DNA from 2 places in the Streptomyces sp. NBC_01450 genome. Region 2 is predicted to be linked to the other one. Evidence: riboswitches for the same ligand, from Rfam matches in the RefSeq annotation. Region 2 holds a riboswitch; the other holds the start of a gene.
What was found. A riboswitch is a leader RNA that binds a small molecule or an ion and turns the genes downstream of it on or off. The one in region 2 is predicted to bind glycine.

Region 1: it holds a riboswitch for glycine, as region 2 does, so the genes downstream of both, gcvP (aminomethyl-transferring glycine dehydrogenase) here and gcvT (glycine cleavage system aminomethyltransferase GcvT) in region 2, are expected to answer to the same signal.

The regions. Positions count from the first base shown of each region.
Region 1 is NZ_CP109480.1:9,095,697-9,103,067, forward strand. It holds gene OG568_RS40410 (DUF881 domain-containing protein) at 1-441, shown strand, start outside; gene OG568_RS40415 (FHA domain-containing protein) at 503-1,468, shown strand; gene ftsR (transcriptional regulator FtsR) at 1,511-2,272, shown strand; gene OG568_RS40425 (bifunctional nuclease family protein) at 2,359-2,832, shown strand; gene OG568_RS40430 (MerR family transcriptional regulator) at 3,143-3,787, shown strand; gene OG568_RS40435 (DNA polymerase IV) at 3,832-5,226, shown strand; gene OG568_RS40440 (PRC-barrel domain-containing protein) at 5,342-5,713, opposite strand; glycine riboswitch at 5,828-5,923, shown strand; gene gcvP (aminomethyl-transferring glycine dehydrogenase) at 6,104-7,371, shown strand, end outside.
Region 2 is NZ_CP109480.1:4,024,796-4,032,166, forward strand. It holds gene OG568_RS17880 (enhanced serine sensitivity protein SseB C-terminal domain-containing protein) at 1-230, opposite strand, end outside; gene OG568_RS17885 (enhanced serine sensitivity protein SseB) at 455-1,240, opposite strand; gene OG568_RS17890 (AAA family ATPase) at 1,394-2,071, opposite strand; glycine riboswitch at 2,241-2,341, shown strand; glycine riboswitch at 2,342-2,453, shown strand; gene gcvT (glycine cleavage system aminomethyltransferase GcvT) at 2,488-3,606, shown strand; gene gcvH (glycine cleavage system protein GcvH) at 3,735-4,112, shown strand; gene glyA (serine hydroxymethyltransferase) at 4,126-5,388, shown strand; gene OG568_RS17910 (L-serine ammonia-lyase) at 5,546-6,913, shown strand.

The sequences.
Region 1 (7,371 bases), 5.1 Mb from region 2:
CGCAAGCAGACGGCCGAGAAGGAGAAGCAACTCGGCATTCTGGCGGGCACGGTGGCGGCGCAGGGACCCGGCATCACGCTGACGATCAACGACACGAAGGGGACGGTCAAGGCGGACATGCTGCTTGACGCGATCCAGGAACTGCGCGCTGCCGGCGCGGAGGCGATCCAGGTGAACGGTGTTCGGGTCGTCGCCAGTACCTATCTCGCCGACTCCGGCAAGGGTGTGAGCGTCGACGGGAACAAGATCACCCAACCCTATCGTTTCAAGGTCATTGGTAAGCCGCAGGACCTCGAGCCGGCGCTCAACATCCCCGGAGGCGTGGTGCAGACTCTTGAGAAGGAGCAGGCCACCGTAACGGTGGAGCGTGCGACGAAGATCATTGTGGATGCCTTGCGGGCTGCGAAGCAGCCTGACTACGCTCGGTCGTCCTCCCAGTGAACCGGGGGTGCATGGGCGTCGTCCGGCGAGGGCATGAGGTTGCGGGGGGTCGGCGCACCGAATGGGTGGTGCGTGGTGGAAACTGTCTGGTGGATACGGACGTTGTGAGGATGTCCGGGTCGACCGGTGTGTTCAATCAGTGTTCGTCCTGCCCCACGGGCGGGTCTGTTTCGGTCAAGGGGAATCGCCCGTGAAGTTGTTTGCGAAGTTGTTCGGCAAGAGCGCACGAGGAGAGGGCAGCGACAACGCGACTGCCCGGCATCGTGCACCACGCCATGGAGACGCGGAGGGCCAGGGCGGCGACCGCCCGCTGTTCCGGGACCAGGTCGGTGACATTCCCGGTGGTCAGGGCGCGCCGTCTGTTGACCCTGCCCAGTCCGGACGCATAGGTTTCGGGGAACCGTCAGCCTCAAGTGCGGGTGGAGGGTTCGCCTCCGGCCCGCACGCGTCCCATGCCCCTGGGGGGCAGCCGCGGCAGGAGGATCCGTCCATGTCGGCCCTGGTGTGTACGAGGTGCGGTAACCGCAACGCGGAGAACAGCCGCTTCTGCTCCAACTGCGGTGCGCCGCTGCGGCCCGGAGCGGTACCGGAGCGTGCGTCCGAGACCACGTCCACGATCTCCATTTCGGGCATCGAGGCCTACGATGCCGAGGTCACCGGCCAGACGCAGATGCCGACGCTCTCTCCGGAGGCGCAGGCGGCCGTCGACGCGCTGCCGCTCGGCTCGGCGCTCCTGGTGGTGCGCCGCGGTCCGAACTCGGGCAGCCGCTTCCTGCTGGACGGTGAGCTGACGACGGCCGGGCGTCATCCGCAGAGCGACATCTTCCTGGACGACGTGACCGTGTCGCGTCGCCACGTGGAGTTCCGTCGGGCCGCGGACGGCTCGTTCACGGTCGCCGATGTGGGCAGCCTGAACGGCACGTACGTCAACCGGGAGCGAATCGACTCGGTCCCGCTGTCGAACGGCGACGAGGTGCAGATCGGGAAGTACCGGCTGGTCTTCTACGCGAGCCAGCGGGGCATCTGACCCTCCCCCGGACTCCGTCCGGGGGGACCCTCAGGAAGGTCCATGCTTCGAACACCGAGCGGCGGTGCCGGGAGCGGTACCGCCGCAGCGGACAGTGGGCTGATGAGCATCGGCTCGGTGCTGAACACGCTGCGCGACGAGTTCCCCGAAGTCACGATCTCCAAGATCCGGTTCCTGGAGTCGGAGGGGCTCATCGAGCCGCAGCGGACCCCCTCGGGGTATCGCAAGTTCAGCCAGGCCGATGTCGAGCGCCTCGGGCACGTACTGCGGATGCAGCGGGACCACTATCTGCCGTTGAAGGTGATCCGCGAGCATCTGGACGCTCTGGAGCGTGGGGAGCCGGTGCGGCTGCCGTCCGTGGGGCGGCAGCGTGACTCCGGTGACGGGGAGACGTTCACGCTCGGCGACCTCTTCGGGGAGCCCGAGGCGCCCGCGGCGGCGCGTGTGGGCCGTGCGGAGCTGCTGGCCGCCGCCGAGATCGGCGAGAAGGAGCTTCAGGAGTGGGAGTCGTACGGACTCCTCGCCCCGCTTCCGGACGGGGCATATGACGCCGAGGCGGTGACGGTCGCCGTGCTCGTCGTCGAGCTGGGGCGGTTCGGGATCGAGCCGCGCCATTTGCGTGCCATGAAGGCCGCGGCCGACCGTGACGCGGGGCTCGTGGACCAGGTGGTGGCGCCGTTGCGGCGCCACCGCAATCCGCAGACCAGGGCGCACGCCGAGGCCCGTACGAAGGAGCTGGCGGGGCTCACGGTGAAGCTGCACGCCGCGCTGGTGCAGACAGCGCTGGGCGTACGGCTGCCCTGACCCGAAGTGCCCGGCGGCCGTCCGGATCGGCCACCCGTTCTGTGCCCGACTACCCAAACGTCCCGGGCACGGCCTAGGGTTACTGTGTGAACGAGCTCGATGTCGTAGGTGTCCGGGTCGAAATGCCCTCCAACCAACCGATCGTGCTCCTGCGTGAAGTGGGAGGCGACCGCTACCTCCCCATCTGGATCGGACCGGGGGAGGCGACGGCGATCGCCTTCGCCCAGCAGGGCATGGCCCCCGCGCGACCGCTGACCCACGACCTGTTCAAGGACGTGCTGGAAGCCGTCGGCCAGGAGCTCACCGAGGTGCGCATCACTGATCTGCGCGAGGGGGTCTTCTACGCGGAGCTGGTGTTCGCGAGCGGGGTCGAGGTCAGCGCCCGCCCGTCCGACGCCATAGCGCTGGCGCTGCGCACCGGGACGCCGATCTATGGCAGCGACGGTGTGCTCGACGACGCCGGCATCGCGATCCCGGACGAGCAGGAGGACGAGGTGGAGAAGTTCCGCGAGTTCCTCGACCAGATCTCGCCCGAGGACTTCGGGACCAACAGCCAGTGAGGGGACCGGTCGACCGGTGACGGGCCGGTCGCCCTCGGGTGGGCGATCGGGCACCCGGGCTCGTGGAGCGGGCGGGATGTCCAGCCCGTGACGAGCCGATGGATCGCAGGATTCCGGGGTGGCAATTGCCCGTGGCCCGTGGGGCGCGCTGCGGCCCGCTCCGAGAGCATTCGGCTAGCCTTTCCCCGCGGTGGGACACGGGAAACCACTCCTAGGGTGATTATCACTCGGCGTGCCGAGTGTGGCGATCGTTGACGCACCCCCGGTGACTGCCTACCGTCGAGAAGGCAGGTCAAGGACGGAGGTCGGCGTGAGAAGCAGCGGCGACGGTACGGCTGGGGGTGCCCCCGGACGCAGTCTGGGGGAGAGCGGCCCGTACCCGCTTCACGGCAGCGCGGCCGGTCACGTTCCGCAGCGGCCGACAGCGGTGTCTGGTGAGTCCGGTGAGGGAGGGGCGGCTGCCGAGGAGATCGGCTACCGCGGTCCCACGGCGTGTGCCGCCGCGGGCATCACCTACCGGCAGTTGGACTACTGGGCCAGGACCGGTCTGGTCGAACCGAGCGTGCGGCCCGCCTACGGGTCGGGGACCCAGCGGCTCTACAGCTTCCGGGACGTCGTGGTCCTGAAGATCGTGAAGCGGTTCCTCGACACGGGAGTGTCGTTGCAGAACATCCGCACCACGGTCCAGCACCTCAGGGAGCGCGGCTTCCGGGACCTGGAGCGGATGACGCTGATGAGCGACGGTGCGACCGTCTACGAATGTTCCTCGCCCGACGAGGTGCACGCCCTGTTGCAGGGCGGTCAGGGCGTCTTCGGGATCGCCGTGGGTGTGGTGTGGCGGGACGTCGAGAGTGCGCTCTCGCAGTTGCACGGGGAGCGTGTGGACACGGGCGAGACGCTCGTCAGGCACAACCCGACGGACGAGCTGGCGCGCCGGCGCAATCGGGCCGTCTGACGCCCACAGGGGCGTTGTCAGTGGCGTAGGGCAGCATCGGAGATGTGAGAACCGCGCCCACGATCCTGCATCTCGACATGGATGCCTTCTTCGCCTCGGCGGAGCAGGCAGCCAAGCCGAGCCTGCGCGGGAAGGCCGTCGTCGTGGGCGGGCTGGGACCGCGCGGAGTCGTCGCCACCGCCTCGTACGAGGCACGGGTCTTCGGGGTGCACTCGGCGATGCCCATGGCCCAGGCACGGCGGCTGGCGCCGAACGCCGCGTACCTCGTGCCCCGCTTCACGCTCTACCGGGAGATCAGTGAGCAGGTGATGGGGCTGCTGAGGGCGTTGTCGCCGCTGGTGGAGCCGCTGAGCCTGGACGAGGCGTTCGTCGATCTGGAGGCCGGGGAAGCGGCCTGGGACGAGGCTTCCGCGCGGCTGGCCGGGGCGAAGCTGCGCGTGGACATCCGGACCGTCACGGGGCTGACGGGATCGGTGGGGCTCGCCGGGTCCAAGATGCTCGCCAAGATCGCCTCGGAGCAGGCCAAGCCCGACGGTCTCGTGGTCATAGAGCCGGGGACCGAGCGCGCGCTGCTCGGGCCCATGTCGGTGCGGACACTGCCGGGTGTCGGGCCCGCGACGGGGGACCATCTGCGCCGGGCCGGGATCACCACGGTCGACGAGATCGCCGAGGCGGGCGAGGACGAGCTCGTACGGCTGCTGGGGAAGGCCCACGGGCACGCGCTGTACGCGATGGCGCTGGCGCATGACGAGCGGCCCGTGGTGGCCGAGCGGGAGACGAAGTCCGTGTCGGTGGAGGACACCTACGACGTGGACATCCACGACCGGATGCGGGTCGGCCTGGAGGTGCAGCGGCTCGCCGACCGGTGTGTGCGGCGGCTGCGCGACGCGGGGCTGTCCGGGCGGACCATCGTGCTGAAGGTACGGAGATACGACTTCTCGACGCTGACCCGGTCCGAGACGCTGCGGGGGCCGACGGACGACCCAGGCGTCGTACGGGAGGCCGCAGCGCGGCTTCTGGAGGCCGTGGACACCACCGGGGGCGTACGGCTGCTGGGGGTCGGCGTCTCGGGGCTCGCCGACTACACGCAGGAGGACCTGTTCGCCCAGGCCCAGGCCCAAGCGGAGGCCGAGGCGGAGGCCGCCGCGGGGGAGGCGGCGGTGCCGGAGCATCCGGACGAGGAAGGGGCGCAGGACACGGTCCCTGAGCAGGTGCCGCCTGCTGAGCGGCGGTGGCCCGCGGGGCATGACGTGCGGCATGCCGAGTACGGGCACGGGTGGGTGCAGGGAAGTGGGCTGGGGCGGGTGACTGTGCGGTTCGAGACGCCTTACTCCGAGCCGGGGCGTGTGCGGACGTTTCGTACGGATGATGTCGCGTTGGAGTTGGCTGATCCGTTGCCGTTGGTGCGGGGGACCGTTTGCGATCGCCGTGGGGGGTGAAGTCGGATCGGCGCCGCGGGCGGAATGTGGCCGGCCGCGCCCACGCGGGGGAGCCACATGATGTCAGAGCCCCGCGCCCCTGACGGGGCGCGTCAGCTGGGCCCCATCCGAGAAGTCAACCCTCGTCCGTGCCCGCCAGGCGGCCGAAGTCTCGGTCCGGGGGTGGGGGCGGGGGTGTCACGTCCAGGCCGTAGTGGTGGTAGAGCTGGAGTTCCTGTTCGGGGGAGAGATGGCGGCCCACGCCGAAGTCGGGGGCGTCCCTGATCAGGGCGCGCTCGAAGGGGACACGCAGCGTGCCCTCGACGAGTTCGCTGGGCTCCAGCGGAACGAAGGCGTCCCTGCTGAACAGACCCGTCCGTATGGCGGCCCACTCCGGGACGCCGGTCGCGTCGTCGAGATAGACCTCGTCGACCGTGCCGATCTTGGCGCCGTTACGGTCGAGCGCCTTGCGGCCGATCAGGTTGCGCGGATCGATATCGGTCTGCACGGGCCCTCCACTCGCTAGCAACTCATCCGTAAGCACTACAAAAGAGCACATTCGGGAAGGTGGCCACTCGAAAGCTCGTGCGTTGTCCTCGCTGGTAGGCTTGCAGACGGCTGCTGACCCCGTGCGGGAGAGTCCTCCAGACACCACCGGAGGCGCCGAAGGAGCAAATCCTCCCCGGAATCTCTCAGGCACACGTACCGCACGGACGAGGTCACTCTGGAAAGCAGAGCGGGTGTCGAAGGCCTCCGCTCTCACCGACGGTGAAAGTCGGGTCGCAGCGAGCGGGCGGTCCGGTGAAGCTCTCAGGTTGAGATGACAGAGGGGGAGGCCGTCGGGGTACCCACGTCGTGGTGCCCCTCGAAGGTCGCGTCAGACCAGGAGGCCTCCGCAATGACCGCCCATCGCATTCCGCTCTCCGAGCTCGAACAGGGAATCCCCTTCGAACAGCGCCACATCGGGCCCGACTCCGAGGCGCAGGCGAAGATGCTCGCGCAGGTCGGCTACGGCTCGCTCGATGAGCTGACGGCCGCCGCGGTGCCGGACGTCATCAAGAACGCCGAGGCGCTGGAGCTGCCGGGCGCGCGTACCGAGGCCGAGGTGCTGGCCGAGCTGCGTTCCCTCGCGGACCGCAACCAGGTGCTCGACTCGATGATCGGCCTCGGCTACTACGGCACGTTCACGCCGCCGGTGATCCTGCGCAACGTCATGGAGAACCCGGCCTGGTACACCGCGTACACGCCGTACCAGCCGGAGATCTCCCAGGGGCGGCTCGAAGCGCTGCTGAACTTCCAGACCGTCGTCGCCGAGCTGACCGGGCTGCCCACCTCCGGCGCCTCCCTGCTCGACGAGGGCACCGCCGCCGCCGAGGCGATGGCGCTGTCCCGGCGCATGGGCAAGAACAAGAAGGGCCTCTTCCTGGTCGACGCGGACACCCTGCCGCAGACCGTCGCCGTGATCGAGACCCGCGCCGAGCCGACCGGCGTCGAGGTCGTCGTCGCCGACCTGAGCGAGGGCATCCCGGCCGAGATCGCCGGGCGTGAGATCAACGGCGTGCTGATCCAGTACCCGGGCGCCTCCGGGGCCGTACGCGATCTGAAGCCCGTCATCGAGCAGGCGCACGAGCTCGGCGCGGTCGTCACGGTCGCCGCCGACCTGCTCGCCCTCACGCTGCTCACCTCGCCGGGTGAACTCGGCGCCGACATCGCGGTCGGTACGACCCAGCGCTTCGGCGTGCCGATGGGCTTCGGCGGTCCGCACGCCGGATACATGGCGGTGCGTGAGAAGTTCGCGCGCAGCCTGCCCGGCCGGCTGGTGGGCGTCTCCGTGGACGCGGACGGACACAAGGCGTACCGGCTCGCCCTGCAGACGCGGGAGCAGCACATCCGGCGCGAGAAGGCGACCAGCAACATCTGCACGGCGCAGGTGCTGCTCGCGGTGATGGCCGGCATGTACGCCGTCTACCACGGTCCCGAGGGCCTGCGGACCATCGCACGGCGTACGCACCGGTACGCCACGATCCTCGCCGCGGGTCTGACGGCCGGCGGGGTCGAGGTCGTGCACGGCACCTACTTCGACACGCTGACCGCGCGGGTGCCGGGCCGGGCCGCCGAGATCGTGGCGGGCGCGCGCGACGGAGGCGTCAACCTCCACCTCGTCGA
Region 2 (7,371 bases):
TCCTGGGCGGAGGTGACGCACGGCGCGTAACCGAAGCCGTCCACCTCCATGTTCCCGTACTGGGCGTCCGGGGAACCGGCCTGGCCGTGCCAGAGCAGCATCCACACCTGGCCGGACGACGGGGTCGCGAGCGCGCGAAGGAGCGCCTCGTAGGCGTCGTAACGCCCGGGCGTCACCTGGCGCAGCATGTGCTCGACCTGACCGGCCGCGGCCGTGCCCGACGCGCTCACCCTCAACCGCCCCTTCGCGAAGAAATCATGACGTCGACCAACACCTCGGCCGAACCCCGGCCGAGCCATGAAACCAGCTTAAGCGGCGAATGCGCTCCGCTGGGGAAGCGGTTGGGGGCTCGGGGCTTGCCGTGTTCGGGTCGCGGCAGGTCCGTCGTGGTTGCTCGCGCCCACGCGGCGGAGCCGCAAATCGGTCACAGCCCCGGGCCCCTTTCGGGGCGCTCCTACTGAGCCTGCTGATAGAAGGGCCGCACTTGGGCGCGCATCCAGTCGGCCACCGGGTCCTGGGCGACGTCGAGGAGGACCAGGTTCACCGGCCACTTGACCGCGACCCGGGCGAGGGCGCGGGCGAGCGCGTCCATGGGGAGTGCCCGGAGGTCCCCCTCCCACAGGGAGAGTTCGACGCCGACGAACATGACCGGGTCATCGCCCTCGATGCTGGCGAGACAGCGGCGGGCGGTCAGTACGACTCCCGTCGCCGCGAACTCGGCCGAGGCGGCGGCGAGGAAGTCCACCGGGTCGTCCTGCCAGTCGGGCTCGAAGAGCCTCACCCGGCCTCCGGTCGTGGGCCCGTCCAGCGGGGTGCGCCCGGCCCGGCACAGCTCGGCGACCGCGAGGGGCGGCAGCGGCACGCCGACCACCCCGTCCGGGTTGATCGCGATGCCGACCTGCGGGGGCAGCCCGCGGGCGAACTCGACGGCGGGCGCGATGGTGTACGACAGATGGCTGCCGACGACCTGTCGGAACTGCTCCTCGGAGCTGAAGACCGGCACGTACACCTGGCCCTCGATCTCCAGGGTGGGCAGGTCGAGGGCCGCCGCGTCCGGTCCGCCGCCGTTGGGCAGCGGCACCCAGACGAAGCTGCGGCCGAGGACCTCGACGATGCGGCCACCGGCGGTGGGCACTCCGAGGGACGCGGAGAGCACCTCCTCCAGTTCGTTGCCCGGCCATCCGCCGTGCGGGTGGGGGTGCGCTGAGGCCGGAAATTCCGGGAAGTCGGAGAAGTCCATCTGTCTACCTGTCTACCGCCTGCGGTGAACCACTGTTCTGGTGTCCTGGCTGGAAAGATTAGTGGGCCTGTACGACTTCACAGCCGCTCTCGGCCGGTCTCGGCCGCCATCCGGCGCTCCCGGCCACTGTCCGCCCCTCTCTTCCGCTGCCGGTCACCCGAAGTCGATCCGCCGCAGTACGTCCGCCGCCTCCCGGTCGAGGAGCACCGCCGAGCCGCAGCCCTCCGGCAGGTCACCCCGCTCGACGGAGCGCAGCAGCCGCGCGACCGCGCCCCGGTGACGGGCGAACGCGTACCGGGAGACGCCCCGGCCGCGCTCGCGCTGGCCCTCCAGCGCCGTACCGGGCGTGACGTCGAGCAGCAGCAGGTGGAGGGTGCCGCCGCGGCGGTGGGCCTCGCGGGCGAGCCAGCGCCGCACCCAGGCCTGTGTACCGCAGTCGTGCACGACGACCCCGGCGCCCGAGCGCAGCGCGCGGCGCAGGCCCGCGTAGTGCGCGAGGCGGACGAGGGGGCGGTAGACGGCGTACGGCAGCCATCCGGCCGTCCGCTCGTCCCAGCGGTCCCGGGTGTCCTGGGAGTCGACGCGCGGGCCTTCGACGGCCCGGCGCATCAGGGTCGACTTGCCGCTGCCGGGCAACCCGGTGACCACGACGACGTCGGCCGCTCCGAAGTACAGACCGTGCGGAGAGTGTCCCGCGCGCTCCCTGAGGTCGCGGACGACGGCCGCCGGAAGCGCTCCGCGGACCTCCCGGGCCCCGGCCGGGGCGCCGGGCTGCTCGGGCAGCGCGAGGCCCGAGGTCGTGGCGTACGCCGTGGTCCTGTTCACCGTGATCGTCCTCCCCTTGGGTGTGGAGTCCCATCCCCGTCGAGTGTAAAGAGAAGGTAATGCGCGGTGTCTCTCGTTTCCGTACGCGGACTGCCACAGGCCGGTTACAGATGCGGACTGCCGTGATCGGGACGACGCGTGCGATGATGTGCCCGCCAACTGCATACCGGCCGCTTGAATCCGCGCGGGAGAGTTCCGGGAACCTTCGGGTACCCGGGCGCCGAAGGAGCAAGTCCCTCCCTTGAATCTCTCAGGCCCCGTTACCGCGCGGGCGAGGCACATCTGAAAAGCGGGCCACTGTCCAGTGGCTCCACCCAAGGTGCAAGTCAGGACCTCCGTTCGCGGGGTCTTGATGAACCTCTCAGGTTCCGATGACAGATGGGGAGGAACGACCTCGCCGTCATGCCTTGGGAGCCCCACCGATGAGCAGTAACGCACCCCGTCTCACCGCACTCGATGCCCTGCATCGCTCGCTCGGCGCGACGATGACCGACTTCGCGGGCTGGGACATGCCCCTGCGCTACGGCTCCGAACGCGACGAGCACCTCGCCGTGCGCACCCGGGCCGGTCTCTTCGACCTCTCGCACATGGGCGAGATCACGGTCACCGGGCCGGGGGCCGCGGCCCTTCTGAACCACGCGCTGGTCGGCAACATCGCCTCCGTCGGCGTCGGCCGCGCCCGCTACACGATGATCTGCCAGGAGGACGGCGGCATCCTGGACGACCTGATCGTCTACCGGCTGGCCGAAAACGAGTACATGGTCGTCGCGAACGCCTCCAACGCCCAGGTGGTGCTCGACGCGCTGACCGAGCGCGCCGCCGGTTTCGACGCCCTCGTGCGCGACGACCGGGACGCGTACGCGCTGATCGCCGTGCAGGGCCCCGAGTCCCCCGGCATCCTCAAGTCGCTGACCGACGCCGACCTGGACGGGCTGAAGTACTACGCGGGTCTGCCGGGCACCGTCGCGGGCGTCCCGGCGCTGATCGCCCGCACGGGTTACACGGGCGAGGACGGCTTCGAACTGTTCGTGGCCCCGTCCGACGCCGAGAAGCTGTGGCAGGCGCTGACGGAGGCGGGCGCGCCCGTCGGGCTCGTCCCCTGCGGCCTCTCCTGCCGCGACACGCTGCGCCTGGAGGCGGGCATGCCGCTGTACGGGCATGAGCTGACCACCGCGCTCACCCCCTTCGACGCGGGGCTCGGGCGGGTCGTGAAGTTCGAGAAGGAGGGCGACTTCGTGGGGCGTACCGCGCTCCAGGAGGCCGCCTCCCGCGCCGAGGAGAACCCCCCGCGGGTACTCGTCGGGCTCGTCGCCGAGGGCCGTCGCGTACCGCGCGCCGGGTACCCGGTCGTCGCCGGCGGCAAGGTGATCGGCGAGGTCACCTCCGGCGCCCCCTCCCCGACGCTGGGCAAGCCCATCGCGATGGCGTACGTCGACGCCGCGCACGCCGCTCCGGGCACGGCCGGGGTCGGCGTGGACATCCGGGGCAGCCATGAGCCCTACGAGGTCGTGGCGCTGCCGTTCTACAAGCGCCAGAAGTAGCTTCGGGGCCGAAAGGGCCCCGTCCAGCGCGCCCACGTGACGCACGCCTCTGTGTCACGTCTCGTATCCCAAGACCACCCGGTCATCCCGTTCATCCCCACTCCCCCGCGTACAGGAGAATTCAGGCCATGAGCAACCCCCAGCAGCTGCGCTACAGCAAGGAGCACGAGTGGCTGTCGGTCGCCGAGGACGGCGTCTCGACGGTCGGCATCACCGAGTTCGCGGCCAACGCGCTCGGCGATGTCGTCTACGCCCAGCTTCCCGCGGTCGGTGACACGGTGACCGCGGGCGAGACCTGCGGCGAGCTGGAGTCGACCAAGTCGGTCAGCGACCTGTACGCGCCGGTCACCGGCGAGGTCGTGGAGGCCAACCAGGACGTGGTGGACGACCCGTCGCTGGTGAACTCCGCCCCCTTCGAGGGCGGCTGGCTGTTCAAGGTACGCGTCGCGGAGGAGCCGGCCGACCTGCTCTCCGCGGACGAGTACACCGAGTTCTCCGGCTCTTAAGGACTTCTGACTGATGTCGCTTCTGAACACGCCCCTGCACGAGCTGGACCCGGACGTCGCCGCCGCCGTCGACGCCGAGCTGCACCGCCAGCAGTCCACCCTGGAGATGATCGCCTCGGAGAACTTCGCTCCGGTCGCGGTCATGGAGGCCCAGGGTTCGGTCCTGACCAACAAGTACGCCGAGGGCTACCCGGGCCGTCGCTACTACGGCGGCTGCGAGCACGTCGACGTGGTCGAGCAGATCGCCATCGACCGCGTCAAGGCGCTCTTCGGCGCCGAGCACGCGAACGTGCAGCCCCACTCCGGCGCCCAGGCCAACGCGGCGGCGATGTTCGCGCTGCTGAAGCCGGGCGACACGATCATGGGTCTGAACCTCGCGCACGGCGGGCACCTGACCCACGGCATGAAGATCAACTTCTCCGGCAAGCTGTACAACGTGGTCGCCTACCACGTGAACGACGAGACCGGTCAGGTCGACATGGACGAGGTCGAGCGCCTCGCCAAGGAGTCCAGGCCGCAGCTGATCGTGGCGGGCTGGTCGGCCTACCCGCGCCAGCTGGACTTCGCCGCGTTCCGCCGGATCGCGGACGAGGTCGGCGCGTACCTCATGGTCGACATGGCGCACTTCGCGGGCCTCGTGGCCGCGGGCCTGCACCCGAACCCGGTGCCGCACGCCCACGTGGTCACGACCACCACCCACAAGACGCTGGGCGGCCCGCGCGGTGGCGTGATCCTGTCCACCGCCGAGCTCGCCAAGAAGATCAACTCCGCGGTCTTCCCCGGCCAGCAGGGCGGTCCGCTGGAGCACGTGATCGCCGCGAAGGCCGTCTCCTTCAAGGTCGCCGCCTCCGACGACTTCAAGGAGCGCCAGCAGCGCACGCTGGACGGCGCGCGCATCCTGGCCGAGCGCCTGGTCCAGGACGACGTCAAGGCCGTGGGCGTGGACGTCCTGTCCGGCGGCACGGACGTGCACCTGGTCCTGGTCGACCTGCGCAACTCCGAGCTGGACGGTCAGCAGGCCGAGGACCGTCTCCACGAGGTCGGCATCACGGTCAACCGCAACGCCATCCCGAACGACCCGCGCCCCCCGATGGTCACGTCCGGCCTGCGCATCGGCACGCCCGCCCTCGCCACCCGCGGCTTCCGGGCCGAGGACTTCACCGAGGTCGCGGACATCATCGCCGAGGCGCTGAAGCCCTCCTACGACGCGCGGTCCCTGAAGACCCGCGTGTCCGCCCTGGCCGACAAGCACCCGCTGTACCCCGGCCTGAAGTAGTACCGCCCGAAGCAGTACAGAACCAGTTCCTGCGAAAGTTCACTTTCGTACAGAAATTCGCACGGAACGTACGATTCACCAGGACGCCGCGCACACTGGAACTGGAGGTGTGCGCGGCGCCCGCCCCCATGCACCACCCCTGTTGTGAGGAGTCCCCGTGGCCATCTCGGTCTTCGACCTGTTCTCGATCGGCATAGGCCCGTCGAGCTCCCACACGGTGGGCCCGATGCGCGCGGCGCGCATGTTCGCCCGCCGGCTGCGCAACGAAGAGCTGCTGGACTCGGTGGCCTCCGTCCGGGCGGAGCTGTACGGCTCCCTGGGCGCGACCGGCCACGGCCACGGCACCCCCAAGGCGGTGCTGCTGGGTCTGGAGGGCGCGTCACCGCGAACGGTGGACGTGGAGGGCGCCGACGACCGCGTGGAGCAGATCAAGTCGTCGGGCCGTCTCTCACTCCTCGGCACGCACGAGATCCCCTTCTCCTTCGCCGACGACCTGGTCCTGCACCGCCGCAAGGCCCTGCCGTACCACGCGAACGGCATGACGGTCTTCGCGTACGACGCCTCCGGCGCACTCGTCCTGGAGAAGACGTACTACTCCGTCGGCGGCGGCTTCGTGGTCGACGAGGACGCGGTGGGCGAGGACCGCATCAAGCTCGACGACACGGTGCTCAAATACCCGTTCCGCACGGGCGACGAGCTGCTGCGGCTGACGAAGGAGACCGGCCTGTCGATCTCCGCCCTGATGCTGGAGAACGAACGGGCCTGGCGCACCGAGGAGGAGATCCGCGAGGGCCTCCTCGCCATCTGGCGTGTGATGCAGGCGTGTGTCTCCCGGGGCATGTCCCGCGAGGGCATCCTGCCGGGCGGCCTCAAGGTCCGCCGCCGCGCCGCCGTATCGGCCCGCCAGCTCCGGGCGGAGGGCGACCCGTTGGCCCACGCGATGGAGTGGATCACGCTCTACGCGATGGCGGTGAACGAGGAGAACGCGGCGGGCGGCCGCGTGGTCACGGCCCCCACCAACGGCGCCGCGGGCATCATCCCCGCGGTTCTCCACTACTACATCAACTTCATCCCGGGCGCGGACGAGGACGGCGTCGTGCGCTTCCTGCTCGCCGCCGGCGCCATCGGGATGCTCTTCAAGGAGAACGCCTCCATCTCCGGCGCCGAGGTCGGCTGCCAGGGAGAGGTCGGCTCGGCCTGCTCGATGGCCGCGGGCGCCCTCGCAGAGGTCCTCGGCGGCAGCCCCGAACAGGTCGAGAACGCCGCCGAGATCGGCATGGAACACAACCTCGGCCTCACCTGCGACCCCGTCGGCGGCCTCGTCCAGATCCCCTGCATCGAACGCAACGGCATGGCGGCGGTCAAGGCGGTCACCGCGGCCCGCATGGCCATGCGCGGCGACGGCTCCCACAAGGTCTCCCTCGACAAGGTCATCAAGACCATGAAGGAGACGGGCGCGGACATGAGCGTCAAGTACAAGGAGACGGCCCGGGGCGGGCTCGCGGTGAACATCATCGAGTGCTGAGAGGACGGGCCCTGACCAGCGCGTTCGTGTCTTTCTGCGCTGTCAGGGCCTTCCCTGTTTACGCGGCGGAAAGTCCCCAGAAACTCCCACGGGACAGACGTGAAAGTCCCCGAAAACTCCCCAGGGAACGTCGCTGTTTACGGGTGGGCAACGGGCCTACTCCAGGACCGACGCGGCGCTCTTGAGGCCGTCTCAGGGTGTTGAGTGCAGTCGGTGAACGTCAGGTAGTGGGACCTACGCATGACGAGACCGTGAGCGATCGTGCTGCGTGGTGCCCGGTCGTGCTACTGAGTGATGTTTTGCCTGATCAGAGCACGTGCGGCTGGTTGGACTGTGCCACCTCGTATCACGTCGTCCAAGGGCATCCGGCTACCGGCTGACCACCGGAGGGGCACCGCAGACGACAAGAAGAGGTGCCACGCGGGTTGTGGGTCTTCCACACTGCCTCCTGCGGCCGA